2 linked regions of the Myxosarcina sp. GI1 genome follow. The protein of the gene in region 1 interacts with the protein of each later gene in a pairwise test. Links are inferred from orthologs where the notes say so. Each region holds a gene or a part of one and is shown on either strand. Other genes may lie near its edges. The genes, in order: ftsZ and KV40_RS17080.

Region 1 (15,118 bases):
GCCACTGCGATCGATAGTCAAATTTACTTTACTACCAGGCTTACCGCGAATTAGCTTGACCGCATCGTTGACATCCATTCCTTTAGTATCTACGCCGTCGATTTTAGTAATGATGTCTTTAGCTAAAATTCCCGCTTCAAAAGCTGGAGTATCTTCAATTGGAGCAATGACAATTAAGCGATCGCTTTCTTCGTCTTTAGCAATTTGAATTCCCACACCAGTTAATTCTCCAGAAGTATCGATCTGCATGTTCTTAAACTCTTCTGGATCCATAAACCGCGTATAGGGATCTCCAAGCTGCGCTAGCATGTCTCGAATTGCCTGATAAGCTTGCTCCTTATCTTGATAATTTTTTTCTAGATATTCTTGACGAACTTTTACCCAATCTTTATCGTTAAAGCTGGTATCGACATATTGATAATTAATAATTTGCCAAACTTCATCTACTAACTCTTTGGGGCTATCTTGAAAAAAAGCTTGACTATGAGATAAATGAATTCCTGCTCCTGTTACCGCTATAGTCGAAAGAGCTACAGCAGTCGTTCCTAAAACGAGTCCGCGTTTGGTATTTATCATAAGTAAAAAAAAATATTTGTCGGTGGCAGACTAGACTAAATCATTCGGTAAACCTTAATTTATCATAGGTAATTTTTTAAAGCAGTGTTGTAAACTCACACTTTACTTACACTTTACCCACACTTCATGCAATTCTTAGTTAATTTATAGTCTATGGTAAAATCTTTATCTTCCAAACTAGAACATCTCAGGCGAAAACAGCAACGAGAGCGTAGGCGATCGCTTTGGCGAGCAATAGTTACGATTGGTGGCGCGATCGCTATAACTGGGGTCGGTACATCTTCCTATTGGCAAATAAAAGGAGATACTCAAGTTCAAATCGAAGGAGAAAATTTGGTTTCAGAAGCTGCTATTCATGCGCTCTTAGATTTAAAATATCCTCAGTTTTTAGGAGCTACGCCAAGTCAGAAACTCGCCCAAAAATTAGAATCTATTCCTGCTATTGCTACCGTGAGAGTCAGCAAACAAACTATTCCCCCAAAGCTAACGATTTTTATTCGGGAAAGAGTTCCCGTAGCTTTAGCTTTATCGGCAGGAAAAGTCGGGTTTTTAGATGCTGAAGGAACTTGGATTCCTTCCTATTTATATAAAGATTTAAAGACAAATTTTTCACTTCCCCAACTAAAAGTCATTAATTTTCCCTTGCAGAGTCGGGCTTCCTGGACGGAACTCTATCGTTTGATCTCAGCCTATTCTGCCGTTGAAATTACCGAAGTTCGTTGGGATGAATCCGAGGGTTTATTCTTAAAAACCGAGTTAGGAATGGTGTATTTAGGTTCGGACATGTCTCAACTTGAAGATCGCTTTAAGGTTATGGTGCGTCTAAAAAATTTGCCAGAACGCTTTGATTCTAGCAAAATTGCTTTTATCGATTTAAGCAATCCCCAACAAAATTTGATTCAAAAGTACCGTAATTAACAAAAATCGTAAAAAATCTGTATTTTTACGTATTGATATTTCAGTATTTACTCTTAAAATAAGCAAAAGTAGTAACTGAAGTTTAGAATTAATTGCTTAATAGTTATAAAAACTTAAATATTTCCAGCTAATTAACTATATTAGATAATAATTAAGCTAAGAAAAAATCGAAAATCAATTTTGTATAGAAGAAAACATTAAGGAGAATCTCTTTATACGCCCATGACAGCCAACCACAGAGTTTTTCAGCTTCACAATAATCAAGTTAACTACAGCTCCGAGTCAACTTCAGCTAAAGCAAGTAGCTATGCTAGCAATGGAATCGGAATTCCTTTTCACGCAGGTGGTAATTCTCAAATTCCCAAAGAAGAAATGAGAGGTAATAAAATTGTGCCGAGCAACGTCGCTAAAATCAAAGTGATTGGAGTTGGTGGTGGTGGTTGTAATGCCGTAAATCGCATGATCGAAGGTCAGATAGCGGGAATTGAATTTTGGGCGGTAAATACGGATGCCCAGGCACTCAACCACGCACAGGCACCGCAAAAACTACAGATAGGACAAAAAATTACTAGAGGGTTGGGTGCGGGTGGTAATCCAGCAATTGGTCAAAAAGCAGCAGAGGAATCGCGAGATGAAATTGCTCATGCCTTAGAAAATACAGATTTAGTTTTTATTACCGCAGGTATGGGTGGCGGTACGGGAACAGGTGCGGCTCCCATTGCAGCAGAAGTTGCCAAAGAAATGGGCTGTTTGACTGTGGGTGTAGTAACTCGTCCTTTTACTTTTGAAGGTAGAAGGCGCAATAGCCAAGCAGTTAAAGGAATAGAGGCTTTGGCTAGTCGTGTAGATACTTTAATTACAATTCCCAATAACCAGTTGCTCTCGGTGATTTCTCCCGAAACTCCAGTACAACAGGCATTTGCTTATGCAGACGATATTTTACGCCAGGGCGTACAGGGGATTTCTGACATTATTACCATTCCAGGTCTGATCAACGTTGACTTTGCCGATGTTAGAGCAATTATGGCGGATGCGGGTTCGGCTTTGATGGGCATAGGAACTGGTTCGGGTAAATCTCGTGCAAGAGAGGCTGCTGTAGCTGCGGTTTCTTCACCCTTACTCGAAACTCCAATTGATGGTGCTAAAGGTGTCGTGCTAAATATTACTGGTGGTAAAGATCTAACTCTTCATGAGGTCAATGCCGCAGCAGAAAGCATCTATGAAGTAGTGGATGAAGAAGCTGAGATCATTTTTGGCGCGGTTATCGACGAAACTATGGATAGCGAGGTGCGGATCACGGTCATTGCTACTGGTTTTGAAGGCGATAAAAGTGAGGAAGTTATGGAACCAGAACGGCAAGAACCCAGCATTTTTACTTCCATGCCTCAGTCAGAAAGAACCCGAACTCCCGAACCAGTTAGCGATCGCAGTAGAATTGAAATTCCCGACTTCTTACAAAGAAGACGCTTTACCAAATGATAACTAATGTAGCTCTAACTATTGCTGGTTCTGACAGTGGTGGTGGTGCGGGAATTCAGGCGGATTTAAAAACTTTTGCCTTTCACTGCGTTCATGGAGCTAGTGTTTTGACTTGCGTAACTGCACAAAATACTACAGGAGTTGCAGCAGTCGAGGCGATCGCGCCATCAATGGTTAAAGCTCAAATTGAAGCAGTAACTCAAGATCTTAAAGTCGATGCGCTCAAGACAGGAATGCTCTTGAATCGAGAAATTATTGAGACGGTAGCAGAGCAATTACAAAAGCTAAATCTGAGTCAGTTAGTTGTCGATCCCGTAATGGTATCTCGTACGGGATCGCGTTTGCTTGACGAAGCTGCCGTCACTAGTATGCAACAGTACTTGTTACCACAAGCGGCAATCGTTACACCCAATCTTTATGAAGCTCAAATTTTGAGCGGTAGGGAAATTAATAATCTAGAAGATCTCAAACAAGCGGCGATCGCCATTTACGAGGAATTAGCAGGAGCAGTAATTTTAGCTAAAGGGGGTAGTCTATCGGGAAAGTTTCGGGGCAGCGATGTTTGGTTTGATGGTAATAAGCTCGAAGTATTAAAAGTAACGCCAGTTAACACGAATAATACTCACGGTACGGGCTGTACTCTCTCAGCCGCAATCTGCGCCAATTTAGCCTTAGGTAAAGATTTATGGTCGAGCGCGATCGCAGCCAAACAATATGTAACCAAAGCTCTTGAATATGCTTTAGATATTGGTGCGGGTCACGGTCCAGTAGGACATTTTTTTCCGTTACTAAATAACCGATCATTTTGAGTAGGAGCGATCTTTGAAGCTAGCAAATAAAATAGAAGCAATTTTTTATATTAAGGGCAAGCCTCTTAACTTGGCGGAAATTGTTGGCTATCTAGATTGTGACTTTGAGGCAGCTGAAGATGCTTTAATTGAGTTGATGAACGATTATGCCCATCGCGACACGGCATTAGAAATTGTAGAAACTTCCGCAGGATATAGTTTACAGCTTAAGCCTGCTTATGCCAACCTGTTACAGGAGTTAGTCCCTGCCGAACTAGGCAAAGGAGCATTGCGAACCCTGGCGGCAGTAGCTTTAAAAAACCCCATACTGCAAACCGAATTAATTGAGTTACGCGGTAGCAGTGCTTATCAGCAAGTAGCAGAATTAGTACAGTTGGGGTTTATTCGCAAACGAGAACAAGCCGATGGACGCTCTTATTGGCTAGAGGTGACTGATAAATTTCATCAATACTTTGAAATCAACGATTTGACTGCCCTTTGAGAGGTTATCCGAAAATTTATTACTAGCGGATATGGACAAATTTATGTCAAAGTAGTAGAGAATTACATCCAACTTTGGGTAACGAATGATATTTAATTTTGATTTTTCAGATTCCGAACAGCAAGAAAAAAACTACAATACTCTGATGCAGTATTTGCGCCAGCAGCAACCAGAAGTGTTAGCGCAAATTGCTCAGTCCGCTAGTCCTGAAGTCAAACAAATTATTTCTCAAAATGTCCAAGGTCTGGTAGGAATGTTGCCTACGGGGGATTTCAATATTAAAATTACTACCGATCGCGAAAATTTAGCTCATCTTTTAGCTTCAGCGATGATGACTGGCTATTTTTTATGCCAGATGGAAAAGCGCATGGATTTAGAAGAAAGTATTGCCGAGTCTAATTCTCTTTCGGATAAATCATCGGATATTGAGTGAGAGAGATAAATCAATAACAATAAAACTTTGAGAAAATCTCAATTTAATTATTTGCAGCGAACACCTGTCAGCAACTAGCTCGTGCGTAGCTACAAAAAAATAGCAAGACTAATTGTATAACTTGCTACTTGACTAGTATGTCTAAAAAATTTACCGAATTGGATTTTCCAGCTAAATATATAGCAGTGGACAGAAGAATTAGGACATCTCAAGCTACTGAAAGCTTTATAAATTAAATATTTTAATTTTTGACTTTTGACTTTTACTATAACTGTCCGATTTCTTGAAATAATCCAAACTAAAACTGCTCACGCCTTTGACATTACTTTACACTGCAAATTTAACCGCCTTTGGAAAAAGTTAGCATGATTAGAATTGACAATAGCATTCCAGGACTTAGTAATAGAACGAGAGTTAATAGTTCGCTAGAAGTCATTAAGTTAAAAAAATTTGTCGAGATTGATTTAGTATTTTTAGGCTAACTCTTTATGAGCAAGATGGTATCGAACTAAATATTTTGTTAATAAATCTACTATAGCAATTCTCAATTTCGGTGGATATGTCTCTAGGTACTAATTCGCTGAAGCACCGTTAATAAGCAAACGTAATTTGGTTCGAGCTATAAATATTTTTGTATTAATAGAGACAGTTTTTCTTTAGTCATAGCAGGGATTTTATCGGGCGGAGTTAGAATGGCGTATTTTAAAGCCAAATGTGCCTCAGATTCAGGGGGATTGGTACTAATCCTATTAACGGTTTCTCGAATGACTCGTTGAGCATTGACGGCGTTGCGTTGGAGGTTCTCGATTATCATTTCTACAGTTACGCTGCCGTGGTCGGGATGCCAGCAGTCATAGTCGGTAACTAAAGCCAAAGTGGCATAGGCAATTTCTGCTTCTCTAGCTAATTTAGCTTCAGTTAAGTTAGTCATACCCACTACCGTTGCTCCCCAACTGCGATATAAATTTGATTCGGCTTTAGTAGAAAATGCAGGTCCTTCCATACATACATAAGTACCACCGCGATGCAGGGTAACTTCAGATAAATCTAAAGAATCGATCGCCTCAGCAAGAACCTTAGCTAGATTGGGACAGACAGGATCGCCAAAAGCAATATGAGCGATTAACCCTTCCCCAAAAAAGGTGGCGAGGCGATTTTTGGTGCGATCGATAAACTGATCGGGAACTACCAAATCTAAAGGTTTGACAGATTCTTTAAGTGAACCTACTGCCGAAGCGGAAATAATGTATTCTACTCCCAACTGTTTTAAAGCATGAATATTAGCGCGAAACGGCAGTTCTGAAGGTAACAAATGATGATTGCGTCCGTGACGTGGCAAAAAGGCGACGGTAGTATTATCTAATTGACCGACGATTAAAGCATCAGAAGGTTCGCCAAAAGGCGTTTGTAGCTCGATCTCTTTGAGATTTTGCAGCGCGTCCATTTTGTACAAACCGCTACCGCCAATAATGCCAATTCTTGCTTCTACCATATCTGTCTTATTTACCAATTATTTTAAGGATTTAAAGCCTATAACATGTTAAAGGGAAGATCGCTATAACTTTCTTTAACCTTTAACCTTTCCCTTACATCCTTCGCTTGTTTGCCGTCCATTGATGACGATGAGGATTTAACCCTATGAGCCGCAATTATTCTAACGGAAAATTAATCGGCTTCGGAAATTAAAATTAAAGGTACCAGTTCTTCGGCTGGTGAAATAGTTACGCTACTCAAAATGCGATCGCCAATAGCACGGGTAATTATTTGATTGAGGCGGCGAACTTCAGGACAGGAATTGTACCGATAATAAATTTCAAAAATTCGCTGCTGCTTGATTAATCTCGGATTTTTCTTGTCGGGTACCTCCTTACGTTTTTTGCGAAGATAAATATCGGGTTTTTCGCTTCTGTCTTTGATATCTGGTAGGGTGTCTTCTCGCTCGTGCCACCAATAGCCTTTATAAACTATGCTTTTAGAACTTTGATAGAGTTTTAGACTCGCTAATGAAGGAATATATAAAGAATAAAAATCTCCCTCTTTAACTACTTGAAAACATCCCCAATCTTTTTCTTGTCGATTGAGTAATTTGGCGATCGCATCTTCTAGTAAAACTAATTTGCTTATTGTCCGCTCGGTTGTTAGTGCTTCAATCGTCATTATTTAAATCGCTAAAATTATTGCTATAGCTTGCCAAAAATTACTAACTATGCAGTGCAAAATAGGGCAGATATTATGAAAAAATCTCTATAATTCTATAAAATTTTTAGTAGAGAAACAGTTTATTTTTGATGGATATAAAAGAATTTTTAGATTTGAACGCTGGTAAATGGTTTAGTCAGCGCACCAATTATTTGACTGGCGATAAAGCTCAAAGCGGTAAAGCCGATTTGACAGTGGAGCTTTTAGCCTCAGATAATTCTACAATAGTTAACCTTTGTCAAAACGAACGAATCGATCCCCAACATAGCTTGGGTGGTCTATCTACTAGCTGGGATAGCTCGGTAGATTGGGGAAAACCCAAACAGATTGGTTCGGTAGTCATGGTATTTATTGCCGATGACAGTAGCGATCGCACTGGTAAAGTATTGCGTCAGGAAAACGGTAAGGCTCAGGGCAGCTATACTCTAGGAGACGATGGAGCTTTGACTGTAGTTGTGGAAACCGACAGCATTATTGCTGAAGAACGTCAGTGGTTTGCTAGCGATAATTTAAGACTGAGAACTACAGTAGTAACAGATAAAGTAACTAAAGCGATCGTTCAGACTTCTTTTTATTCAGAGATTCGTAAAGCACCTGCTAAGTAAGTAGATTGCTAGAGAAGTAATTATGATGGCGAATACACCAGCAGTTCTAGAAATCTTGCCTTTGCAACTCAAGGCGTTGCAAAATAAATAGACGATCGATTAAAAAACAGGCAAAGTCCAGTGTTTAAGATAATAGGTGAGAAGTCGAATTGAGGCTTCAAGCATCTCAACTGATTTTGAGTAACAGAATGTTTTACGATGCAAACGAGCAATCGGCATTACGAGGTATTTTTCTTCATCATAATTACTATCATACTTTATCTGTGCAACGCCCGTTTTTTTATGGTCGCTTAATAATTCCGCCACCAAGTAAGACTTCGCCGTCATACCAAACTGCTGCTTGACCTGGGGTAATACCAAATTGGGGTTCGTCAAATACCAGGCGAAAATTATCGTCTTCTAGAGGAATTATGTTTACTGGTACTGGTTTGGCGCGATAGCGAATCTGTACTTCAGCGCGAATTGGTGTGCTAGGCTCAGCTATTGAAACCCAGTTAACTCGCGACACCGTGCATTCTATATTACCGCCAGAGGTGCGATCGCCGACAATCACGCGATTCATTACAGGGTCGAGTTTGACGACATATAACGGTTCGGCAGCAGCAATACCCAAACCTTTTCTCTGTCCGATAGTGTAATGGTGAATGCCTTGATGTTTGCCTAGCACTTTACCTTCTAGATCGACTATATCTCCTTCTTTTCGCTCGATGTAGCGGTCTAAAAATGTCCGCATTGAACCGTGAGCCTCAATTAAACACAAATCTTGGCTTTCAGGTTTATCGGCAGTTGTCAGAGCAAATTCACTAGCAGTTTTTCTAGTTTCTTCTTTGGTGCGATCGCCCAAGGGAAAGACCGAACCTGCTAGCAACTCCTGAGTTAAATCGTAGAGAAAGTAAGTTTGGTCTTTGTTACGGTCTACGGCTCTCAATAACTGGTATCTTTCTGTAGTTTTGTCGTAGTTAATTCGAGCGTAATGACCAGTCGCGATCTTATTAGCACCAAGCTTTTCTCTAGCATACTCAAGCATCGGTGCAAACTTAACCGTTCGGTTGCATTGCGAACAAGGTAAAGGTGTAACTCCCGCTTCATAACCAGCTACTAAATAATCGACAATATTAGCTTGGAATACCTCCCGACTATCAACAACGTGATGGGGAATATTTAATTCTTCGCAAATACGGGCTGCATCTACCATGCCTTCAGAACAGCACTGCCCTTTACCCTTCATTAACCAGAGGGTAAGACCGATTACTTCGTAACCTTGATGGTGGAGGGTGGCAGCGGCAACAGAACTATCAACGCCACCAGATAAGCCGACAACGACCTTGTTCATGGAACTTTACAATTTTGTTAACTTCAATAATTATTAAGGGTATTTTTAAAATAGTAGGCTCGTCTTTTTATTATGACAAATAAGTTAAATTCTCAGGCTGCTAATTATCTATCGTTAGTAATTTCATCAACGATGATGCGAACGCTACTCGGCATGGGATTATTAATTATAGCTACTGCTGTCCCTACAAAGGCACAGAGCGATAAGTTTATTACCGAACTTTTACCACCACCTCCTCCTGTAGCCTCTCCCAATCGAGTTGCCGAACCTCAATACAAACCAATAGTACCAGTAGATCTCGATCCTCCTACCTACACTAGTAAAGAACCACCGCGAGAATATACTTTTAGTGCGCCACCACCAGAAGACGATCGAGATTACCGAGTAGAAGTATTTGGTAACGAACGAGAATTATTAGATCGAGTTAGAGCGATCGAACCCAAAGCTTTTCAAAAAGGCAATGTAATTCAGGTGGGAATTTTTAGTCGTCAGGATAACGCTGAAGATTTAGTTCGTAAGCTTGCTGTAGAGGGGTTTTGGGCGAGAATTATTATTAGCGAAAGCTATTAATTGAGTTTCGACCATGACTGACAATACGATTATTTGAAATAAATTGCTTAAGTTCCTTAATAGTTAACTTTTTAAAATCAGTCGTTATAAAACCTTCAACTTCCAATTGCTAGATAATTTAAATAAAGATTCGGTTATGTCTCAAGTTTTAAGTAGTCAAGATTGCTAAAGTCTTTTCAGCTTTTATATATCTGTATATCAAAAGTCGGAAAGCGGTTTTTGTTAAGAAACGTTAAGATAAGTTATAGTCGGGGGATAACATTTACTAAATTGCCCTCATCGTTGGCAATATTGACTTAAAAAATTTGTGAGAGCCTGGAACGTTTTAGAAGCAAATACCAAACGCAACTTAGCCATTCTATTTTTTACTGGTCTGTTGTTTTGGATTAGCATTACTTTATTATTACCAACTTTACCCGCTTACGTACAGGATGTGGGAGGAACTACGCAACAAGTTGGTTTGGTAATGGGTAGTTTTGCCATTGGGTTATTGTGTTCTCGTACCTGGTTGGGTAGAGTTGCCGATCGCCGCAGTCGTAAAATAGTCATTTTAATTGGACTTACCGTTGCTGCGATCGCGCCAATTTGTTACTCTATTGTGCAGTCAATTGGGGGGTTAGCAGCAATTCGCGCTTTTCATGGAATTAGCATCGCCTCATTCACCATTGGCTACAGTGCTTTAGTAGTAGATTTTGCACCTCGCCAACAACGAGGAGAGTTAATTGGCTACATGAACTTAGCAGTACCTACGGGAATGTCTATCGGTCCTGCGTTGGGAGGATTTTTACAGGCATACAGTGCCAGATGGCAGTGGGATTTTTTAGCTGAAGGCACTGGTTACGAGGTTATTTTTTGGACTTCTTCGCTGTGTGGAATTACAGGCTTTGTTTTAGCCAGTCGCCTACAAGAGGCAGCTGGAAATAAAGAAATATTAGAAAAAGAACCAATTAATTCTAGCGATCGCAACTTTTGGGAGCTTTCACAAAATCCCGCCTTAGTAATTCCCGCTACGATTTTACTTTTGGTCGGTTTGGTTTTTGGCACTATGGTGGCTTTTTTGCCTTTATTCGTGCGCGAGTTAGATATTGCTTTTAATGTTGGCTTATTTTACACGACGGTAGCAATTGCCTCGTTTTCGGTGCGTTTATTTGCTGGCAAGGCAAGCGATCGTTACGGACGGGGTTTATTTATTAGCGGTAGCCTTATCTGCTACATTATTTCTATGACTTTACTGGCTAATGCCGAAACTGCCCCCACTTTGTTGCTAGCAGCATTAGCAGAAGGAGCGGGAGCGGGTATTTTAATTCCTCTAACTTTGGCACTGATTTCCGACCGCTCTTATGCCAACGAACGAGGTAAAGTTTTTGCCCTTTGCATGAGTGGTTTCGATCTGGGAATTGCTTTAGCAGGTCCCGTATTAGGAGCTTTAGCTTTTAGTTTGGGCTATCGCGGTTTATTCTCCCTGGCGGCTTGTTTGGCACTAACCGCACTGGTTATTTTTGTTACCCAGTCTAGTAAAAATATCCGTCAGTCTTTTAATTTTGCCTTGGGTAAGGTGCGCGATGCTTACGCGATCGATTGTTAATACGGGCGAGAAGGGATTTGAACCCCTGACTCCATGGTTCGTAGCCATGTGCTCTAATCCACTGAGCTACACGCCCCTAGTTAAGTTAATTGGTTTCATCCAATTTACTCAACGATTTATGATGTTAGCACGACAACATTGTTTTATGCAAGATAATGATAATTTTAATTCTCTATCTCATCTCAATGAGACAGGAGAAGCACAAATGGTAGATGTTTCTGCCAAACAGCCGACACGTCGTCAAGCAATAGCCGCAGGCAGAATTAGGATGTCTGAGTCTACTTTAGAAGCGATCGAAGCAGGAAACGCGCCAAAAGGCGATGTCATTGGTACGGCAAAGCTAGCAGGAATTATGGCAGCCAAACAAACGGCAAATCTGATTCCCCTATGCCATCCTTTGCCCTTAAGCAAAATCGAAGTAAAAATAACTTGCGATCGCAATTTACCAGGCTATCAAATTCGCGCTTCGGTAATAACTAAAGCCGAAACGGGAGTAGAGATGGAAGCTTTAACTGCCGTATCTGTTGCCGCTTTAACTCTATACGACATGGCAAAAGCTTTAGAAAAATCGATGCAGATTGAAAATATATGTTTGCTCGGTAAAACTGGCGGTAAATCTGGAGATTATTTTGTTGAAGGGATGACTACATCAGATCTGTAGGCAATTCTTTATAACTGGGAATTTTCTTGGAAGTAAATAACTGTCCGTGAATTGGTTTGTAATGGAGATCGCCTCGTCCAGTAGTGTCTGTATCGATCGCTAAACTCGGCATACTGTCGGGATAAGTAAACGAAATTGCATTCCGATTGAAAGTTCGTATGGCTATAACTGCGAGGGTTCTATTCGAGTTTTTCTAATAATTGAAGTGTTTTATCATCTCGATTGCCTTGAAAATATTTATCTAAAACGCGATCGAATACCGAATCTGATGCGACAGAAGAAAACAATGTCATAGACGATTTGAGTTTGAGATTGTCTGGGTAGCCAAAAATTTCTGAAACCGATCGCCCTTGAACGGCAATCACTACTTTGGCACATTCTCTCAATCTCGAACCAAGAACGGGATGATTTATATATGCCAACGCCTCTTCTCGGCTTTTGATGGCGTAATATTTAGAAGTTTGACTCTGTCCTAATCCTGCAAACTGCGGAAATATATACCATATCCAATGGGATTTTTTATTGCCATTGTTTAACTCTGCTAGAGCGCGATGATAAACTTCTTCTTGTGCGCTAATAAAGCGATTTAAATTAAAAGGATCGTCAGGATTGGTGTTATTGGTTACTTTTATCATATTTGTTTGCTCCATCTATACCAGCGATGGTAATAGTCGATTGCTACTCGATTTTTGTGACTTTTAAATGTTGACTACAGATCGATAAATTTTCCTCGGTTCCCTGCTCCTTTGCAGTTTATCTGTATCTTTATTTTATGGAATTGTATAACCTGCTTGCGTTTCAACACTATTGAAACTAGTAAAAAGGAATTATAGTTTTAAAAAATTTTCTAATTTGCAATAAAAAAATTAGTTCTTCAATATCGGAATTCAACTCTTGAGGATATGCTCTTTCAGCCAGTTTAGCTTCTAGTTCTGCGTATTCTGCCGCACTTAATGGTTTGCTGTCTATAGGCGATCGCGCTTCTAAAATTATCTCAGTGCGGAGGATTTCTTCGGGAATATCGTCTGGCGGTGGTAATGCCCAAGCCGATTTTGCGGCGAAGTTCGCTACTATACTTATAGTCAAAGCCAACACTGAAAGTTGTTTCATTTTGCTAGGGGAGGTGCGATCTTACTTTGTCAATCGAAAAACGCCTGGAAGTATTCAGCAAGTTACCTCTAAGAGCGCAGTTAGCTACTATCGCTTCATCTAAAGCTAATGTCGTGCTATCTAAGAATTCAGAATACATTGCTGCTCTAGAACGCATTCACCAGAAATCTCTAGCAACAGCTACACCTGAAGCTCTAGAAGCATATCACAAAGCCAAAGAAATTCTTAACAGTTAACAGTCAGTTAGAACAGCTTCGATTGTATATAGACTGCTGCAATCGCTATGCAACTTCAAACTATTAACCACTAACTATCATGCCCAATCAGCTAGCAAATACTCAAAGTCTGTATTTACGCAAACACGCCGACAATCCGATCGATTGGTGGTATTGGTGTGACGAAGCTTTAGAATTAGCCAAACAAAACAATAAGCCAATTTTTTTGTCTATAGGCTACTCAAGCTGTCACTGGTGTACGGTAATGGAAGGCGAGGCATTTTCCGATGAGGCGATCGCCAGCTATCTCAACACCAACTTTCTGCCGATCAAAGTAGACCGTGAAGAAAGACCAGACATCGACAGCATTTATATGCAGGCGCTACAGATGATGATCGGACAAGGAGGATGGCCTCTCAATATTTTTCTCACGCCAGATAAACTAATTCCTTTTTACGGCGGAACTTACTTTCCCGTCGAACCTAAATACGGTCGCCCTGGTTTTTTAGAAATTCTTCAGGCAGTTCGCCGTTTTTACGACAAAGAAACAGAAAAGCTGGAAAATTTGACCGAAGAAATTTTTAAAAATCTTCAGCAGTCAACCAACTTGCCTACAGGTAAAGCTAATATTCTTAGCGAAGAATTGTTAAATCGCGGCATGGAAACTAATACGGCCGTACTTAGTCCCAACGATTTTGGTCGTCCTAGCTTTCCAATGATTCCCTATGCAGCTTTGGCTTTACAAAATAGCCAGCAAGAAAGCTCTGAATATAATGCCACCGAACTAGCGCGACAAAGAGGACTAGATTTGGTGCTGGGAGGAATTTTCGACCATGTAGGAGGGGGGTTTCATCGCTACACTGTTGATTCTACCTGGACTGTGCCTCACTTTGAAAAAATGCTTTATGATAATGGGCAGATTTTAGAATATCTGGCTAACTTATGGAGTAGTGGGTTTCAAAAACCTGCAATCGAACGAGCGATCGCGCTAACGGTAGAATGGTTAAAACGCGAGATGACTTCGGCTCAAGGGGGACTATATGCCGCTCAAGATGCCGATAATTTTACTACTCCCCAAGCCGCAGAACCAGAAGAAGGCGAGTTTTACGTCTGGAGTTACCAAGAGTTAACCGACTTGCTGTCTTCAGAAGAACTAAGCCAGCTACAGGCAGAATTTACCGTTACTCCCGAAGGAAATTTTGAGGGTAAAAATGTACTTCAGCGTTTGGGAATAGAACAATTATCCGAGACTTTGAATAGTGCCTTAGCAAAACTATTTGCAGTTCGTTATGGTAAGGCAGCCTCTGAGATCGATAGTTTTCCTCCTGCAAAAAACAATCGGGAAGCTAAAAGCAAAGACTGGTTAGGACGCATTCCACCAGTTACCGATACTAAAACCATCGTTGCCTGGAATAGCTTGGTCATTTCAGGATTAGCCAGAGCTTATAGTGTATTTAAAGAACAATCTTATTTAGATTTGGCGATCGCAGTAGTTGAGTTTATTTTAGATAATCAGTGGCAAAGTGGACGCTTACACCGTCTTAACTACGATGACAGAGTGAGTGTGTTAGCACAATCAGAAGATTACGCTTTATTAATCAAAGCTCTACTAGATTTACAGATGGCTTGTCCGCAAGATGCTCGATGGTTAGAAAAAGCGATCGCGCTTCAGCAAGAGTTCGATCGCTTTTTCTGGAGCGAAGAGGGTGGCTACTATAACAATGCTGCCGATGGTGGTAAAGAATTACTAATACGCGAGCGCAGCTATATGGACAATGCTACTCCTGCTGCTAACGGTACGGCAGTTGCTAATCTGGTGCGTTTGGGTTTATTAACCGAAGATACTGACTATCTAGAACGTGCCGAAACCGCCTTGAAAGCTTTCAGCACTATTATGGAGCGATCGCCCCAAGCCTGTCCTAGTTTGTTTGTTGCCTTAGATTGGTTGCTTAACGGCACTTTGGTTAAAACTACTGCCGAACAATTAGCTAAGTTAATTCCTAACTATTTTCCCACTACCGCTTTTCGTTTGGAACCTAATTTACCTCAAGGTGCAGTAGGTTTAGTCTGCCGCGGTTTATCCTGTCTGGAGCCAGCAACAAGCGAACGACAATTATTAAAGCAGTTAACAATGAACAGTTAAC
Region 2 (15,261 bases), on another replicon or contig:
AACCATTCTTTAACTATAATTTGCCCAATGGGTGGTATCTCGTTAGTTCGCCAATTATTACAGCTAATTGGGAAGCCTCATCTGACGATACGTGGACTGTACCTATTGGGGGAGGTTTCGGCAGAGTTTTTGCCATTGGCAAGCAACCAGTTAATGCAACTCTTCAAGGTTATTGGAATGCTGCTAAACCAGATGGAGGTGCTGATTGGACTTTGCGAACTCAATTTCAACTCTTGTTCCCTCAGTAAATAAGTAGCTAGGCAAAATAATCTATTAAACCCTACTACTTGAATTTTCCTTTGTTCCCCGTTCCCTGTTCCCTGTTCCCTGCCAAAACTATTTTCTATTTGATTACGCCCACTTACTTAGCTTTTCGGATAATTTTGTTTTACATATTGCTGCTAGACAAGTCGATACTAAAGCCAGAGCTAATGTGATTGTTAGTAGACAAAAGACGCAAATCATCGATCATTATGAACTATAAAATACAAAGACTACTTTACTTTTCTGTCTGCCTAGTGCTGTTTGGAACGACTGCAAACAGAGCGATTTCAACTCCCCGACAAACAAAGATGGTCGCACAAGTTTCTCAATCTGACAATGCTCAGTCCGACCAGCTAACTGGTGCTAGAGAAGTCACGCAAAACTTTTTTGACTCTCTAATTGCAGGCGAATTCGATGAAGCCAGAGAGTATACAAGCACTAGTTTAAAAGAATACTTGTCTGCAACAGATTTAGAGCGATCTTGGCAACAAGTAGTAAATGACATGGGTGCTTTCGTCAAATACAGAAGAATTCGTCCGACAGAAGTATTTGATACCTATAAAGTTTTGGTAACTGCCAATTTTGAAAATGTTATCTCTGATTTTGTGGTTACTTTGAATGGCGATCGCCAAATTACTGCTGTTGACTTCCTTTGGATTCGCAATATTCAGGACAATGCAGAAGAGTTTGTCGATGCTGTGAGTAATGGTAACTATGGAGTAGCAAGAGGATACTTGGCTGCCGATTTAAAAGAGACTATTTTGCCCGAAACTATCGAGCAACGGTGGATGGAGATTTTAGCAACAACAGGTTCTTTCAACCGACATTCCGCAGAAATAAAAAAATAACTGAATAATTATCGGAAGAATCAAGTCTGGATATCAAATCAAGTTAAATTAAAGAAAAAGTTGATGGTATGTTAAAAATCATGACACCATCAACAGCAGAAGTAAAAGTTAAAGACCTAAATCACTGTGGAATAATCGCAGGAATAATTGATGAAATTGGGCTAGTAGAGGAAATAGACAAAATTATCGCTTCTCATGGCAACCAAAAAGTAACAACAGGGCAAGCAGTGAAAGCCATGATTATCAATGGCTTGGGCATGATTAGCTCTCCATTATATCTGTTCCCAAAATTCTTTGAGGGTAAAGCTACAGAACATTTACTGGGGGAAGGAATATTACCAGAACATCTTAATGACGATTGCCTTGGTAGAGCCTTGGATAAATTGTACCAAGAGGGAGTAACCAAAGTATTTGTAACAGTAGCATTGACCGCAGCCCAGAAGATGGGAGTCAAGCTCAACAGTTTACATCTTGATTCGAGTTCATTTCATGTCGATGGAGAATATCTTGAAACAGAAGAAATAGACCCAGAGCCAGGAAGAATTAGAATCAAATACGGCTATTCGAGAGATCATCGACCAGACTTAAAGCAATTTATTATCGATCTGATGTGCAGTGGAGATGGAGATGTACCTTTGTACCTCAGAGTTGCAGATGGCAATGAAGCAGACAAAAGTGTTTTCCCAAAGCTAATTCAACAATTCAAACGGGAATGGAATCTAGATACATTATTCGTAGCCGATGCGGCTCTTTATAGCGCGGATAACCTTCAGCAAATCCAGTCTTTACAATGGCTTTCACGAGTACCTGCAACAGTTAAAGAAACTACTACTTTACTGACATTGCCCGATGAATTGTTTGACCATAGCACTATAGATGGATACCTGATTGCTGAATGTGGTAGCTATTACGGGAGTGTAAAACAACGTTGGTTAATCGTTGAAAGCAAGAAACGAAAACAATCAGACCTTCATCAATTGTCCAAGCGTCTAACAACAAAGAAAAATCAAGCTCAAACTCAATTAAAGCAATTATGCCGACAAAAATTTGCCTGTCAGCCTGATGCGGAAAAGGCAGTACAAAATCTGAGAAAAAAACTAAGATTTTATCAACTTGATGATGTGAAACTAATTCCACATTTTAGTCACGGCAAATCTGGTAGACCCCCTCAAAATCAACTCCCAACTCAGGTTCATTACCAAATTGATGCTAGTTTGATTCCTAATCTAAATGCTATTGCTCTAGAAGAACGAAAAGCAGGAAGATTTATTCTGGCAACTAATGTCTTGGACAAACATCAGTTGAGCAATGACCAATTGTTGATTGAGTATAAAGCACAACAATCTACTGAGCGAGGTTTTCGATTTCTCAAAGAGCCTTTGTTCTTTACCAGTAGTGTTTTTCTTAAATCCCCAAAACGGATTGCTGCTTTGGCAATAGTTATGGGCTTATCTCTTTTAGTTTATAGTCTGGGTCAACGTGCTTTACGACTAGCTTTGGCAACCGCAGGGCAAACTATTCCTAATCAGTTGGGCAAACCGACTACTTCCCCTACTCTACGTTGGGTTTTTCAATGCTTTATGTCGGTTCATCTTGTTTCCTTCGGTGGAGTCAAACAAATTAGTAATCTTACTAGTGAACGAAGTCACATTCTTCAGTTTTTTAATTCCTATTGTCGTCAATATTATCTGCTCTCTTAAACTTTTCTGCGGAATGTCGGTTTCAAGCAACGTACGAGTACTCAAGTAGCGAACAGTTCTTCTGGTTCTGATGTCGTGCTGGTAGATCTTGAGTTCGAAAGAGAGAGTAGAAGCTTTATGATTATTTTCGATCCGTTAGGAAAAATTGTCGGGGTTGATTTCCCAGAGTCGCAAGAGTAAAGAGTAAATTTCTCCGATCGCAGCTTTCATAGCCAAATCGTGTTCGATATCGTTCAAATCAGGAGAATATTTTGGCAGAAATATTATTTAATGCACCGTCGCTTCGAGTAATTATTTGATGACATTTTTTCGATACACAGCACTTGCTGTGTCCAGAAGCAAAGCTTCTGGGACGAACAAAGTTCGTCGGTGCATTATCCATGATTAATACTGATGGTTTGGTTGACGATGGCAGTAAATATCTACTTAAGAACCCTTCAAACCCTTCGGCATTCAGACTGCCTGTAAAAAACATTGGTACGATTAAATCTTTTTTTCCTTTTCTTCTGGCTGCTACGCAGGCGCATTCGCGCCAAGCCTCGCCGAACAGGGGCTTACGCCCCAAGCAAGCTTCGCTTGCGGGCAGCTTTGCTGCCGTACTTGAGCCGCTAGGCTCTGCTTTTCCCAAACCCCTGTTTTACCTTTATTCTTTAATATATTTCGGCAAAATAAAACTTTAAAAGCTATGAAAACAAATCCAAAATGCTAACGAAAAAAGCTTGTTTCACCAATCTGATTGGCAAAGAAATGCTTTAAAAATTGGCAAAAACAGACTTTAAATAACAAAGAAGGTTAGTTAAGAATCAACTTCAAACTTATAGCCTACACCTCTAACTGTCTGAATATAGCAAGGTTCGGCAAGATCGGTTTCGATTTTTTTGCGAATTTGACCGATATGCACGTCCACTACTCGCTGATCGCCTACATACTCATAATCCCAAACGTTTTGAATTAATTCTTCTCTGCGCCAAACTCGCCCTGGGCGAGTAGCTAGAAAATGCAGTAGATCGAACTCTAAGGCAGTAAGCCCGATAAGACGTTCGTTAATTTTCACTTCGCGACGTACGGGATTGATTTCCAAATCTTTGAAGATAAGGGGCTGTTTTTCGGAAGTTGTAACCGTTCGCTGACGCTTTAAAATTGCTTTGACGCGATATTCTAATTCTAAAAGATCGAAAGGCTTGGTAAGATAATCGTCTGCTCCTTTAAGAAAACCTTCTTTTTTGTCAGCTGCATCAGAACGGCTGGTTAACATCAAAATAAATACGTCGGTACGACTCTGCATTTCTTCACACAAGTTGTATCCTAAAGCATCGGGCAAATTAACATCCAAAATCACCAAATCTGGATTGAATTGCTCGAATATTTTGAGTGCAGTTTCGCCATCTGCGGCAGACTCTAACTGATAGTTTTTCTGATTGAGAAAGCGAAAGATTAAATTGCGAATTGCGGGATCGTCGTCTACTACAAGGATTTTGGCAGAGTCCGTATGCATAATTTCAACTATAAAAACTAAAGATTTAATGAAGCCACAATAATTGGCAACTAAATATTGTATTCAGTCTTTTAGACAATTATCGGCGCATATTTCCAGAATGCCAACAATTTAGATTATATCGATCTACTCTTAGCTAACTATAGACTACGAAAAACCGAAAAAATTAAGATTGATTAAACTATAAAGTGTTTGCCACTTTAAGACTATTCACCTAGTTCTTTGGAGCGATCGCTGGCAGCTTTTACTGCTTCAATCAGTGCCGAGCGAAATCCTACACTTTCTAGCTCTGCTACTCCTGCAATTGTCGTGCCACCAGGGCTAGTTACTCGATCTTTTAATTCGGCAGGATGCATTTGAGATTCCTGAATTAGTTTGGCAGTACCCAAAACCGTTTGAATTGATAATTTCAGGGCGATCGCTCTTGGCAAACCTGCTGCTACTCCTCCATCGGCTAGAGCTTCAATAGCAATTGCGGCAAAAGCAGGACCAGAACCAGATAATCCCGTTACTGCATCCATTTGTGATTCTGGTATTTCTACTACATCACCGACTGCTTCTAACAAGGCTCTGGCTTGCTCGATGTGTGTTCTAGAAGCATGGGTTCCTGGAGCGAGTGCCGAAATTCCCGCTCCGACTAGAGCAGGAGTATTAGGCATCACTCTGATAACTGGTTTTTGAGGAAAAGCAGTTTCTAGTCTACTTAAAGGTATTCCCGCCAGAATAGAAATAATAATATTTTCTTTATGAGGAGCAAGATTGGCGATCGCCAAATCTAAAACCTGTGGCTTGACTGCAAGCAGCAAAATCTCTGAAGCTTTAGCCGCTTCGTGATTAACAGATGTTACTTTTATGCCAAGCTGCTGTAAATGTTCGCGACGCTGTTGTTGGGGTTCGCTAACTAAGATTCGCTCTGCTGGATAAATTTTTTGTGCGACAAGGCGGGACAATATAGCTTCTGCCATTACCCCGCCACCAATAATACCAAGACGGATACTACTAGATGTCATATACGATCGAATTGCTTACTGAGCTACCGCGCTCGCTTCTCCCCAAGCTTCGGGAACGGGCGCAGGGCGGCGAACGTGTGTTTCGGGATTGTGTACGTCGTGAATTACTCCTGTAAGACTGCTAACTTTAACGCAGCTAGGAGTAAACAAGAAAATGCTTTCTCCTACTCGTTCCTGATGGCCATCCATAGCATAAGTACCACCAGCTACAAAGTCTACTGCTCTTTGTGCTTGTTCGGGATTCATCATGTTTAGGTTGAGCACGACGGATTTGCGTTCTCTCAATGCTTGAATTACCTGGGGCATTTCCTCAAAAGATTGAGGTTCGATAACAACTACTTCTGAATTGCTATTGGCTATTCCTGGCATTCCAATTACTTTGTTGTTCATTTTTCCTTCTTTTCCTACAGAAAATTTACGACTACTTTGAGATACTGTTGAGGTGCTGACTTCTGGATGCTCTGATTCTGAATTTGAAAAAACAGAAGTGTTTTCTACTTCATCATCATACGGTGGGTCAATTACTTGGTATTCTGTTCCTTCACCATGGTCTATACCCAAAATATCTTCTAAAATTCCTCGAATACCCATTTTTCAAACTCCTATTAATTTACGACTTCAATGGTGGTTGGTGAAATATCTCTTGACTAATTGTCTAATTCGGAGCGAGATAAAAGTCTATTAAAACAACAAACTGTCAAATATTTGTCATTAATATTACTTACTGCCAACGAATTACACAAGTAAAATTTAAAACGATTAGTTATTACTGTTTGGTTATTTGGCTGAAAACAATAATAGATAACTGCATCGTCCAAACGTAAGATATTAAGTTTTGGCGATTCAATTCTACTTTAGAAAGCTTTATTTGTACAGATTTGTACAAACCTTTTGCGCCAATAATTTTACTTTTTTTAATAATTGCTGATTCTCTGAGATTTTAAGCAACAGCAGCTTAAAAAATTTAAACTTAGTTCGGACGTTCGCCAAAAATCCCCCTTCCCAGACGAATCATTGTCGCTCCTGCCTTTACTGCTAGTAAATAATCATCAGACATTCCCATCGATAGCTCTTGCATTTTTAGAGAACTCCAGTTTTGTTTTTCTATATCTCGGGCAACTTCTCGAACTCCTTGAAAAGCATCTAATGTTTGTTCGGAAGATAAACCCAGAGGCAAAATTGTCATTAAGCCTAATATATGCAAATTTTGACATTCATTTAGACGAGCTAAATCTGCTAACAACTCTGCTATGTGCCAGCCATATTTGTCAGGATCTGGTAACATTTTGACTTGTAGTAGAATTTTGGGCGATCGCGATAACTCCGCTGCCAATCGCTCCAATCTCATTGCTAATGCAAAACTATCTACAGAATGGATCCATTCAAAATTTTCTAAAACTTTTTTAGCTTTGTTTTTCTGAATGTGACCGATAAAGTGCCAGCAAATGTCTGGTAAATCTTGAAGCTGCTGCTGTTTTGCTAATGCTTCCTGTAGGCGATTTTCACCAAAATCACGTACTCCTGCTTGATAAGCCTGGCGCATTCGTTCTACCGACACCTGTTTGGTAATAGCTACTAACTTAACGCGATCGCCAATTTGCTCTTCGATTTGACTAATTTGTCTGGCAATCATTAATAAAATTATTGGAAAGTACGTTGATATATTTCATAAAGCTGCTGGTATTCTTCGGATGAGGTGTTTCTCAGACGACGCAGACGGGTTTCTATTAATAATCGAGCATCAGAACGACTCATTGGTTCAAAAGTAAAGCGGTCTACTTTAATAGTTACTGTAAAAAACAAACGTTGAGCGTACAAAGTGGTGAAAATTTCCTGCTCTTCATCAAGAGCGCAGATTCTATAAAGCAGTCCGAAGGTTGGATGGTTTAAATAGGTTTCGTTCCTCTGAGTGTTCACTTATAAAATATTCTATAGATTTTTTAATAGTTATCGTTGCCATAATAAATTAGAAAAAGCTCCTAAAAGAGCCTCTCTGACAAAGTTACCATAGCTATCGACATTCTTGAGAAGTCTAGAGACAAAGAAATTTAAACTTATTATAAATTTAAATTTTTAGTTATTAAATTTGTTTGCTTTGCCTCAAAATGACTACCTAAGAAAACTTTGGCGCATTTTAGATGAGTTAAACTGGATGCTCTTCAAGCTCATGTATCAAATAATACCTTAATATGTTCACTTTATTTCGGTGCGCTTGCATTATTCAAATAAACCTATATGTAGAGTGATCGGAGCTATTTTTCTATTTAAAAACACTATATATATTGCTTTAGTTAGGTTATATTATAAATCCAGTCCGATCGATTCTTCTTCAGATATATGCAGCCAACTCTCTTTTCTACAGAACGTACATCTATTAAGGATGCTAAACAAACAACTCACAGCAGCACAGACAACGCGCATCTTTCTTCTTCAGAAAAAACTTTATCTTCCAATATTCAGGTTGTGAGACGAGATGGTACTCCAACTTCCTTAAACATTACTAAGATTCGTGCTGTTGCAGAATGGGCGTGTTTGGGAAAAGATGTCAATCCCATTACTTTAGAAGCTGGATTGACAACACGGTTGCGAAACGGTGTCACTACCAGAGAAATTCAAGATAATCTAATCGATTGCGCTCTATCGATGTGTAGTCCCTCAGAACCCGATTGGCGTTATGTGGCAGGAAGACTGCATATTTGGAGTCTGTGGAAAGATACTATTGTCAGTCGGGGTTATGGATATGGTAATTATCCCGCTACGGTTAAATTGCAGGTTAATGCCGATCGCTACGATAAGAAAATTTTAGTTTATTCCGAAGAAGAATTGGCTGTAGCTGGCTCCTGGATTAATCCTGAATGGGATAAAGATTACGATCTGGCAGGGGCGGTTTTGCTGATGAAACGCTATTTGCTCGACGACGAGCTGCCACAAGAAGCCTATTTAACTTGCGCTCTATTACTAGCGTCTGTAGAAAAACCAGAAAACCGACTGAGTGTCGCCAAGCAATTTTATGAAGCGATCGCCTCACGAAAAATTTCTCTGGCAACGCCAATTTTAGCTAACTTGAGAGTACCTAGCGGTTCTCTCAGTAGCTGCTTTATTACGGGCATGGATGACAATTTAGAAAGTATCTTTGCCGAAATTACCAACACCGCTAGAATTTCCAAAAACGGTGGTGGCGTAGGAGTTAACGTTTCTCGTATCCGCGCTACAGGTAGCTGGGTAATGGGTAAAGCCAACGCTTCGGGTGGTGTTATACCCTGGATCAAACTACTCAACGATACGGCGATCGCCGTCAATCAGGGAGGGCGTAGGGCTGGTGCGGTTACGGTTGGCGTAGATGTCTGGCATTTAGACGTACCCGAATTTTTAGAAATGCAGGCAGAAAATGGCGATCGTCGCCGTAAAGCCTACGACATTTTTCCCCAATTAGTAATTGTCGATGAATTTATGCGTCGGGTAGTCGAGCGAGAGCTTTGGACGTTGGTAGATCCTTACGAAGTCAGAATTAAATTAGGTATCGAACTGGCAGAACTTTGGGGCGATGAGTTTGAAGCAGCTTATAAAATAATTGAAGCCGAATTGGGTAATAAGATCGCTCTCTACAAACAGGTTGATGCTCGCGAACTTTTCAAGCACATTATGCGTTCTCAGGTAGAAACGGGAATGCCCTATCTAGCTTTTAAAGATACGATCAATCGTGCTAACCCCAACCAGCATGAGGGGTATATTCCAGGTGTCAATCTATGCTGTGAGAGCTTTAGCAATGTCAAACCAGGGGTAGAGGCACATTGTTGTAATCTAGTATCTCTCAATCTTGCCAACGTCGAAGAAGTAGATATTCCTCATATCTCCACTCTAGCGGTAAGAATTTTAGATAATACCATCGATCTAACTAACCCTCCTTTTTCAGCCAGTAAAACACACAACGATAAATACCGTACAATCGGAGTTGGCTGTATGGGTTTAGCCGACTGGTTGGCAAAACGCCATCTAACTTATACCAGCCTCACAGAAATTAGCGATTTGTTTGAAAACATAGCTCTTGCCTGTACCACAGCTTCAATGGAGTTAGCGCGAGAACGAGGTGCGTATGCTGCCTTTGCTGGTAGCGAGTGGAGTAAGGGTAAATTAATCGGAGCCAAGCCGATAGAATGGTTTTTGACTAATTCCAAACAACCAGAACGTTGGGTAGATTTAGCGGCAAATATTCAAAAATACGGGATTCGTAATTCTCATATTACTGCGATCGCCCCTAATACATCATCTTCTCTGGTTCAAGGATGTACCGCCAGCATCCTGCCAGTTTATAGTAAATTCTTTTATGATAAATGGGCAAAAGGCACCGTTCCCATCGCACCGCCTTTTATTAGCGATCGCTTTTGGTACTATCACGAAAATAAAAGTTTAGATCAAAAAATTGTCGTTAAAGCCGTTGCTACCATGCAGCAGTGGATCGATACGGGAATTTCTATGGAACTGCTATTTAATCTCAACCAGGGAGTTTACTTTCCTGAAGAACCAGAAAGAGCGATTAAAGCTAAGGATATATTCGATACTTTAGTAATGGCTTGGCAAGAAGGTTGTAAAGCTATCTACTATATACGCACCGTTCAAAAAGACGATTTTAAAGAGTCTAATGATGCGTGTGTAGCGTGCGCGAATTAACACCTCGACTACGCTCGGTATTAAAGCTGAGCGTAGTCGAAGCTTTAAAGTAAAACTATGACCGAGGAGTATAAATAATATGTTAGCCAATCCAATTTTTAATCCTAGTGGTGACGATCGCGTAGAAAATCGTTCGATCTGGTTTGGTAATACCACTAACTTAATGCAGTTAAATGATGTGCGTTACTCTTGGGCAATTGGTTTGTACCAACAGATGCGAGAGAACTTTTGGATTCCCCAAAAGTTGGACTTGACCCAAGATGTTACCGACTACTGGAATTTGACCACAGAAGAACGCCGCGCTTATGACGGTATTTTGAGTTATTTAACCTTTTTAGATTCAGTACAAACCTGTAACATTCCCCATCTTAAAAGCTGCATTACCGCACCAGAAATTAGCCTGTGTATGGCGGAACAAATGTCACAGGAAGGAATGCACAATCAAAGCTATCAATATATTATCGAAACCGTCATTCCCAGCGATCGCAGACATTTAGTTTATGATTTTTGGCGTACTGACAAGGTATTAGCAGACCGCTGTGAATTTATCGCTAAAATCTATCAAGAATATGTCGATAATCCTACACCAGAAAATTACTTTGTTTCTTTACTAGCCGACTATTTATTAGAAGGAATATATTTCTACAACGGTTTCATTTTCTTCTACAATTTAGCATCGAGAATGCTAATGCCAGGTAGCGCGGATATTTTTAAAATGATCAACCGCGATGAACTATCTCACGTGCGACTCTACCAGAAGTTGTTGCCTGAAGCGATGCAGCAATTTCCGCATTCAGTCGAACAAATTTACACGATGTTCGATACGGCAGTGCAACATGAATGTCGCTGGACGGATCATATTGTCGGCGATAATATTTTGGGCATTACCACAGCCAGTACCGAACAGTATACTAAGTATCTGGCGAATTTACGCGCCAAAGCGATCGGTTTAGAACCGCTGTACACAGAAGAGAAGTATCAGAAAAGTCCCTACAAACATTTAGAACGTTTTTCCGATACTAAAAAAGCAGGACATACTAAGGCGAATTTCTTTGAAGCAGGCGTGACTAGCTATGTAATGTCATCGGGCGTTAGTGGTTGGGATGAAATTTAGCAAGCCGAAGGCTAAGGCTCGGTTCCCATTCCTACGGAGAAGGCTGAGTCTGACACCTTACTTTAATTATCGATAACAATTTCGAGAAATATCGGGCGATCGCTCACTGCAACTTCTAAAGAGTTTTCGCCTGTAACTTGCTTAATGGCATTTCTTTGCTGTAGGGGATCGTAAAAATTTACTTCCCTGACATCTTCATCAATAAATAGCTGTAAGTTTACGGGTTCTACCGCAATGTCCTGTAGCCGAACGCGATCGTATGAATCGACTTCTTGCCACAGTGCCAGATAAAATCTACCATCTTGTTTTTGCAATAGAGTGTGTCTGACATTGGCTGTATTTCCCGATAGGTTAAAGCCAAGTTTATTGTTTATTGGTTCGGTACTAGTAGTATTGTCTTCGCTGAGTATGGCGATCGCATTACGCAAGGCAATAAAGCTTGGTTTGCGCGAACCATCATTACGCAATAGTCCCCAGTGATTTTTTGTTTCGCTTAAAGACGGGTCTGGATTTTTGTCGATAAGTTCGTAAATATAGGTACGCTCGATGTTTCTGTTGAAATAGTTTAAAAACAGGCGATTGATATACTTTCCTGCTGCTGCTTCAGAAACACCAGTACCAGCCGACTTTTCATCATTATGATTTTTACCTCTGACATAGATTGCATTGTGATAGCCAGTCTCTGTAGCAATAATTGGCTTATCCTCTCCACAAAATTCCAGAGCGTTGTTTAAAGCACCACCCATCGTATCCAATCCTCTAGTTGTCATACCGCGACCAGCAGGATAGCTATGAATATTATTTAGATCGCATTTTAGTTTACCAAGCATAGAGTATGCTTCAGTGATATTTTTGGTAAAAAATGATGGTGCTACTACCTTTATATCTTGAGTCTCTGAGTCTGAATTTATAGTTTCATAGAGCTTATTTTGAAATAACTCTAGACCTTCAGGATAAAATTTGCCTTGATATATTGGTTTACCTTTTCCTGTATTTTGACTACCATCTTGTTCGTTAGGACCTTCTACAGAGATTGCCATATCTCCCAAAGTTTTAAGATTTTTCATTAGGGCATCCAAAGTCATACCAGTCTGTGGTCTAGTAACCACATTGGCTTTAATCCCCATTGCCCCTAGCTCTTTCATGTGCTGAAAGTAAAATTTTTGTCCGCTAAGATCGGTTCTAATATGCTTTATACCTAATTCCTGAAGGCGAGGTTTGATAATTTCATCAAAATTTTGATTGTATGGTAGTCTGGCAAAACCAATATGAGTGGCAACACCAAGCGAGTCGAGATACTCTGCGACTGGTCTGGCTTGTTCTATGTTGGCGGGTTCTACTGGTTTTTCTTCAACTGGTTGGGCGTTTTCTGGGGTTTTACAACTATAGAAAATAACTAGCAAGGGAAGGATAAAAAGATATAACTTACGCATCAGTAGAAAATAATTGATCGATCGCGATCGACTCGTTTTTAAGCAGTGTTTTGTATATTAACTAATAGAAAGGTAAAGACTCGCTTAATATTTGCTTTTACTTCACTTTGCTCTTTTATATTTTGTACTCCTGCTTGTCCAGTCAACCCATCAATTGCACACTGGTAAATTGGTAAATGATTGGTGCGAACCGTTAGTCTGAAATGAGTATTTAATACTCAAGGATAGACTGCTAATTGTTAAGGAATATTACGAAAGTAATAAAAATTAATAATTAGACAACTTAAGGTTCGTGATGGTGAGGTTAATAACCAAGTCCATCCCCCTAGATGCAAGGGTGAAAGCGCATCCCCATCAACTAAAGGTGGTAACTTTAATTGATGAAGCGGGATGTTAAAAGGTGGTAACTCAAAACCTGATTGAGAATCCCATCGAAGCAGCTAACTATGAGTAGGAGACGAACTTTCGTTTGAATCGTCGTAATACCAAACCAGCCAAAACAGGTTGTCAGGCTGGGAACAAAAGTTCACAAGGCTAAAGGATAAGCAGTCGATCTTTGCTTATCAAAAGAGAAACAGATCGATCCTTGTTTCTTGGCATCCAACTAACAGCCTTCGGCGAATAGAAAGACTCTAAAGTTAGAAACCAACGAATCTTAGGAACGGTATAACCCTCTTAAGGCTCTCAGCTTGGTCAAATAAGCTGAGTAGTAACCAGCGCAAGCCTTATCAGGGAAGGATAGAGTCAGAAGCGAATGCTTGGAGTAATGCCCAAGATATGCTGACGGACTCACGGTGAGATGAAAGATAAAGTCTGTAGTAAAAGTAAGGTCATGAACACGGCAAAACCGATGTATGAATAGAATACTATTCCCTGGCATCAGCTAGAGAAGAAAGTATTCAAGCTTCAAAAAAGAATTTATCAAGCTTCTGAACGTGGAGATGTCAAAGTAGTTCGCAGACTTCAAAAACTTCTGATTAGCTCATGGTCGAGCAAAGCAATCGCAGTTAGGAAAGTAACGCAGGATAATCAAGGGAAGAAAACGGCTGGAGTAGATGGTGTTAAATCACTAAAACCCAGAGAAAGAAGGGAATTGGTAGAAAATCTCAAGTTAGGCAATAAATCAAAGCCTACTCGAAGAATTTGGATACCAAAACCAGGAAAAACAGAAAAACGACCCTTGGGCATACCCACCATGAATGACAGGGCTAAACAAGCTCTGGTAAAAATGGCAATCGAGCCAGAATGGGAAGCCAAATTTGAACCTAATTCATACGGATTCAGACCTGGACGCTCATGCCACGACGCAATAGGAGCAATCTATTTAACGTTAAAGCAGAAAGCAAAATACGTCCTAGATGCAGATATATCTAAATGTTTTGACAAAATTGACCATCAAAAACTATTAGAGAAATTAAACGCATCCCCTACCATAAATAGACAAGTAAAAGCTTGGCTAAAAGCAGGGGTGATAGATAAAGGCGACCTATTTCCAACAAACGAAGGAACACCTCAAGGAGGTGTGTGTGCGCTGCGAAGCGTACTTTGGTAATGCTCAAGGAGAGTGAAAACTACCAAGAGATAGTACATTCCCTAATGTACTAAGGCTGACCCAGCAGGCAGGGGACAATGAGTAAAAACCTGTTTGAAGCCTGGGGAACAAGGGGCAAAATACTGGCACTCTGTTACAGTATGAGGCTTCGAGCCTGAATTTAACTATGGCTACGAAAGGAATCTTCGTCCGACGCTCCTACACCTTGGACACGCCGCTAAACAACAGAGATGGCGTGAGACATCAGGTAAGTCAATGTTGCACTCGTTTGACTGAAAAGAACTTTCGACGCGGTTCAAATTGCTCTAATTATAAGGGTACAAATTATCAACTGATGTCGGGGATACTAGGTCTGTATCCTTACGGAGTAAAGAAGAAGCCCACGGTTAAATGTAACCACTTACCGAAGTATGAACGTAGGAAGCGCAATAGCTGGTCTGGTCACAGACTGGGTTAACTGCAACTGAAGTAGTTATTGCGTGGCAGAGCCATCGTAGTAGTCCGAGCCAGAAAATAGTCTGGTACATGGCGAAGGATGGCAGTCATTGTTAGAGATACACATAGGAAGTAGAGAGGACTAAGAAGTATGTCCGATATCATCAAAACCCAACGTAGTCTCGCCATAAAAGCAAAGTTCCAGAAGGAACATCAATTTGACCATCTCTATCGGCTCATTTGCCGTCGAGATTGGATTGCCGATGTCCTAAAGACAATTCTCTCAAATAAAGGGTCTAAGACACCAGGAGTCGATGGAATAAGCAAAAAGGCTCTAGAATCAGAGGTAGCAAAGTCTAAATTTGTGAAAGAGCTTGAAAGCGAACTGCGTCAAAAACAGTTCCGCCCAATGCCCGTTCGTCGAATATACATTCCTAAGTCTAACGGTAAAACTCGCCCATTGGGTATTCCTACAATCAAAGACCGAGTAGTACAAATGCTTGTCAAAATGGTGTTAGAACCTATTTATGAAAGCGACTTCTTGAACTGCTCCAACGGTTTTCGACCAGGACGCAGAACACAGGACTGTATCGCCCGATTAGATAGCTACATCAACCGACGCAACAAATACTATTGGGTTATCGAAGGGGATATCAAAGGAGCATTTGACAGCATTCACCATCAAATATTGATAAAACTGCTGGCTCAAAGAATCTCTGATGAAAAGTTCTTAAAACTAATA

Evidence for each region.
Region 2: the proteins of ftsZ (region 1) and KV40_RS17080 interact in binary tests that used the Bacillus subtilis proteins (3 or more experiments, as listed by UniProt). The link is inferred for Myxosarcina sp. GI1 from one-to-one orthologs.

What each region holds. Positions count from the first base shown.
Region 1 is NZ_JRFE01000022.1:233,027-248,144, forward strand. Bases 1,010-3,844 are described here. They hold ftsZ (cell division protein FtsZ), read left to right. Parts: upstream 1,010-1,716; coding sequence 1,717-2,973; downstream 2,974-3,844. Other genes in these bases: KV40_RS16430 (cell division protein FtsQ/DivIB), read left to right, coding at 1,010-1,494; thiD (bifunctional hydroxymethylpyrimidine kinase/phosphomethylpyrimidine kinase), read left to right, coding at 2,970-3,782; scpB (SMC-Scp complex subunit ScpB), read left to right, coding at 3,796-3,844. Also shown: carboxyl-terminal processing protease CtpC, read right to left, coding at 1-576; more of KV40_RS16430, read left to right, coding at 730-1,009; more of scpB, read left to right, coding at 3,845-4,263; KV40_RS16450 (DUF760 domain-containing protein), read left to right, coding at 4,349-4,696; KV40_RS16455 (S-methyl-5'-thioadenosine phosphorylase), read right to left, coding at 5,316-6,188; KV40_RS16460 (hypothetical protein), read right to left, coding at 6,362-6,853; KV40_RS16465 (phycobiliprotein lyase), read left to right, coding at 6,985-7,500; tRNA 2-thiouridine(34) synthase MnmA, read right to left, coding at 7,781-8,833; KV40_RS32225 (SPOR domain-containing protein), read left to right, coding at 8,906-9,403; KV40_RS16480 (MFS transporter), read left to right, coding at 9,711-10,988; cyclic pyranopterin monophosphate synthase MoaC, read left to right, coding at 11,134-11,649; KV40_RS36995 (hypothetical protein), read right to left, coding at 11,633-11,761; KV40_RS16495 (DUF1810 domain-containing protein), read right to left, coding at 11,829-12,284; KV40_RS16500 (hypothetical protein), read right to left, coding at 12,463-12,759; KV40_RS16505 (hypothetical protein), read left to right, coding at 12,786-12,995; KV40_RS16510 (thioredoxin domain-containing protein), read left to right, coding at 13,075-15,117. UniProt on the Bacillus subtilis protein: Essential cell division protein that forms a contractile ring structure (Z ring) at the future cell division site. The regulation of the ring assembly controls the timing and the location of cell division.
Region 2 is NZ_JRFE01000023.1:53,912-69,172, reverse strand. The notes cover bases 4,121-7,098. They hold KV40_RS17080 (cell division protein SepF), read right to left. Parts: upstream 5,909-7,098; coding sequence 5,333-5,908; downstream 4,121-5,332. Other genes in these bases: pipX (transcriptional coactivator PipX), read right to left, coding at 6,959-7,098; KV40_RS17075 (YggS family pyridoxal phosphate-dependent enzyme), read right to left, coding at 6,288-6,950; proC (pyrroline-5-carboxylate reductase), read right to left, coding at 4,514-5,317; KV40_RS17090 (response regulator transcription factor), read right to left, coding at 4,121-4,307. Outside these bases: KV40_RS17110 (hypothetical protein), read left to right, coding at 1-248; KV40_RS17105 (DUF3887 domain-containing protein), read left to right, coding at 474-1,112; KV40_RS17100 (IS1634 family transposase), read left to right, coding at 1,193-2,812; more of KV40_RS17090, read right to left, coding at 3,609-4,120; more of pipX, read right to left, coding at 7,099-7,234; KV40_RS17065 (ribonucleoside-diphosphate reductase subunit alpha), read left to right, coding at 7,655-9,985; KV40_RS17060 (ribonucleotide-diphosphate reductase subunit beta), read left to right, coding at 10,065-11,099; KV40_RS17055 (hypothetical protein), read right to left, coding at 11,162-12,532; ltrA (group II intron reverse transcriptase/maturase), read left to right, coding at 14,671-15,261. UniProt on the Bacillus subtilis protein: Cell division protein that is part of the divisome complex and is recruited early to the Z-ring. Probably stimulates Z-ring formation, perhaps through the cross-linking of FtsZ protofilaments. Its function overlaps with FtsA.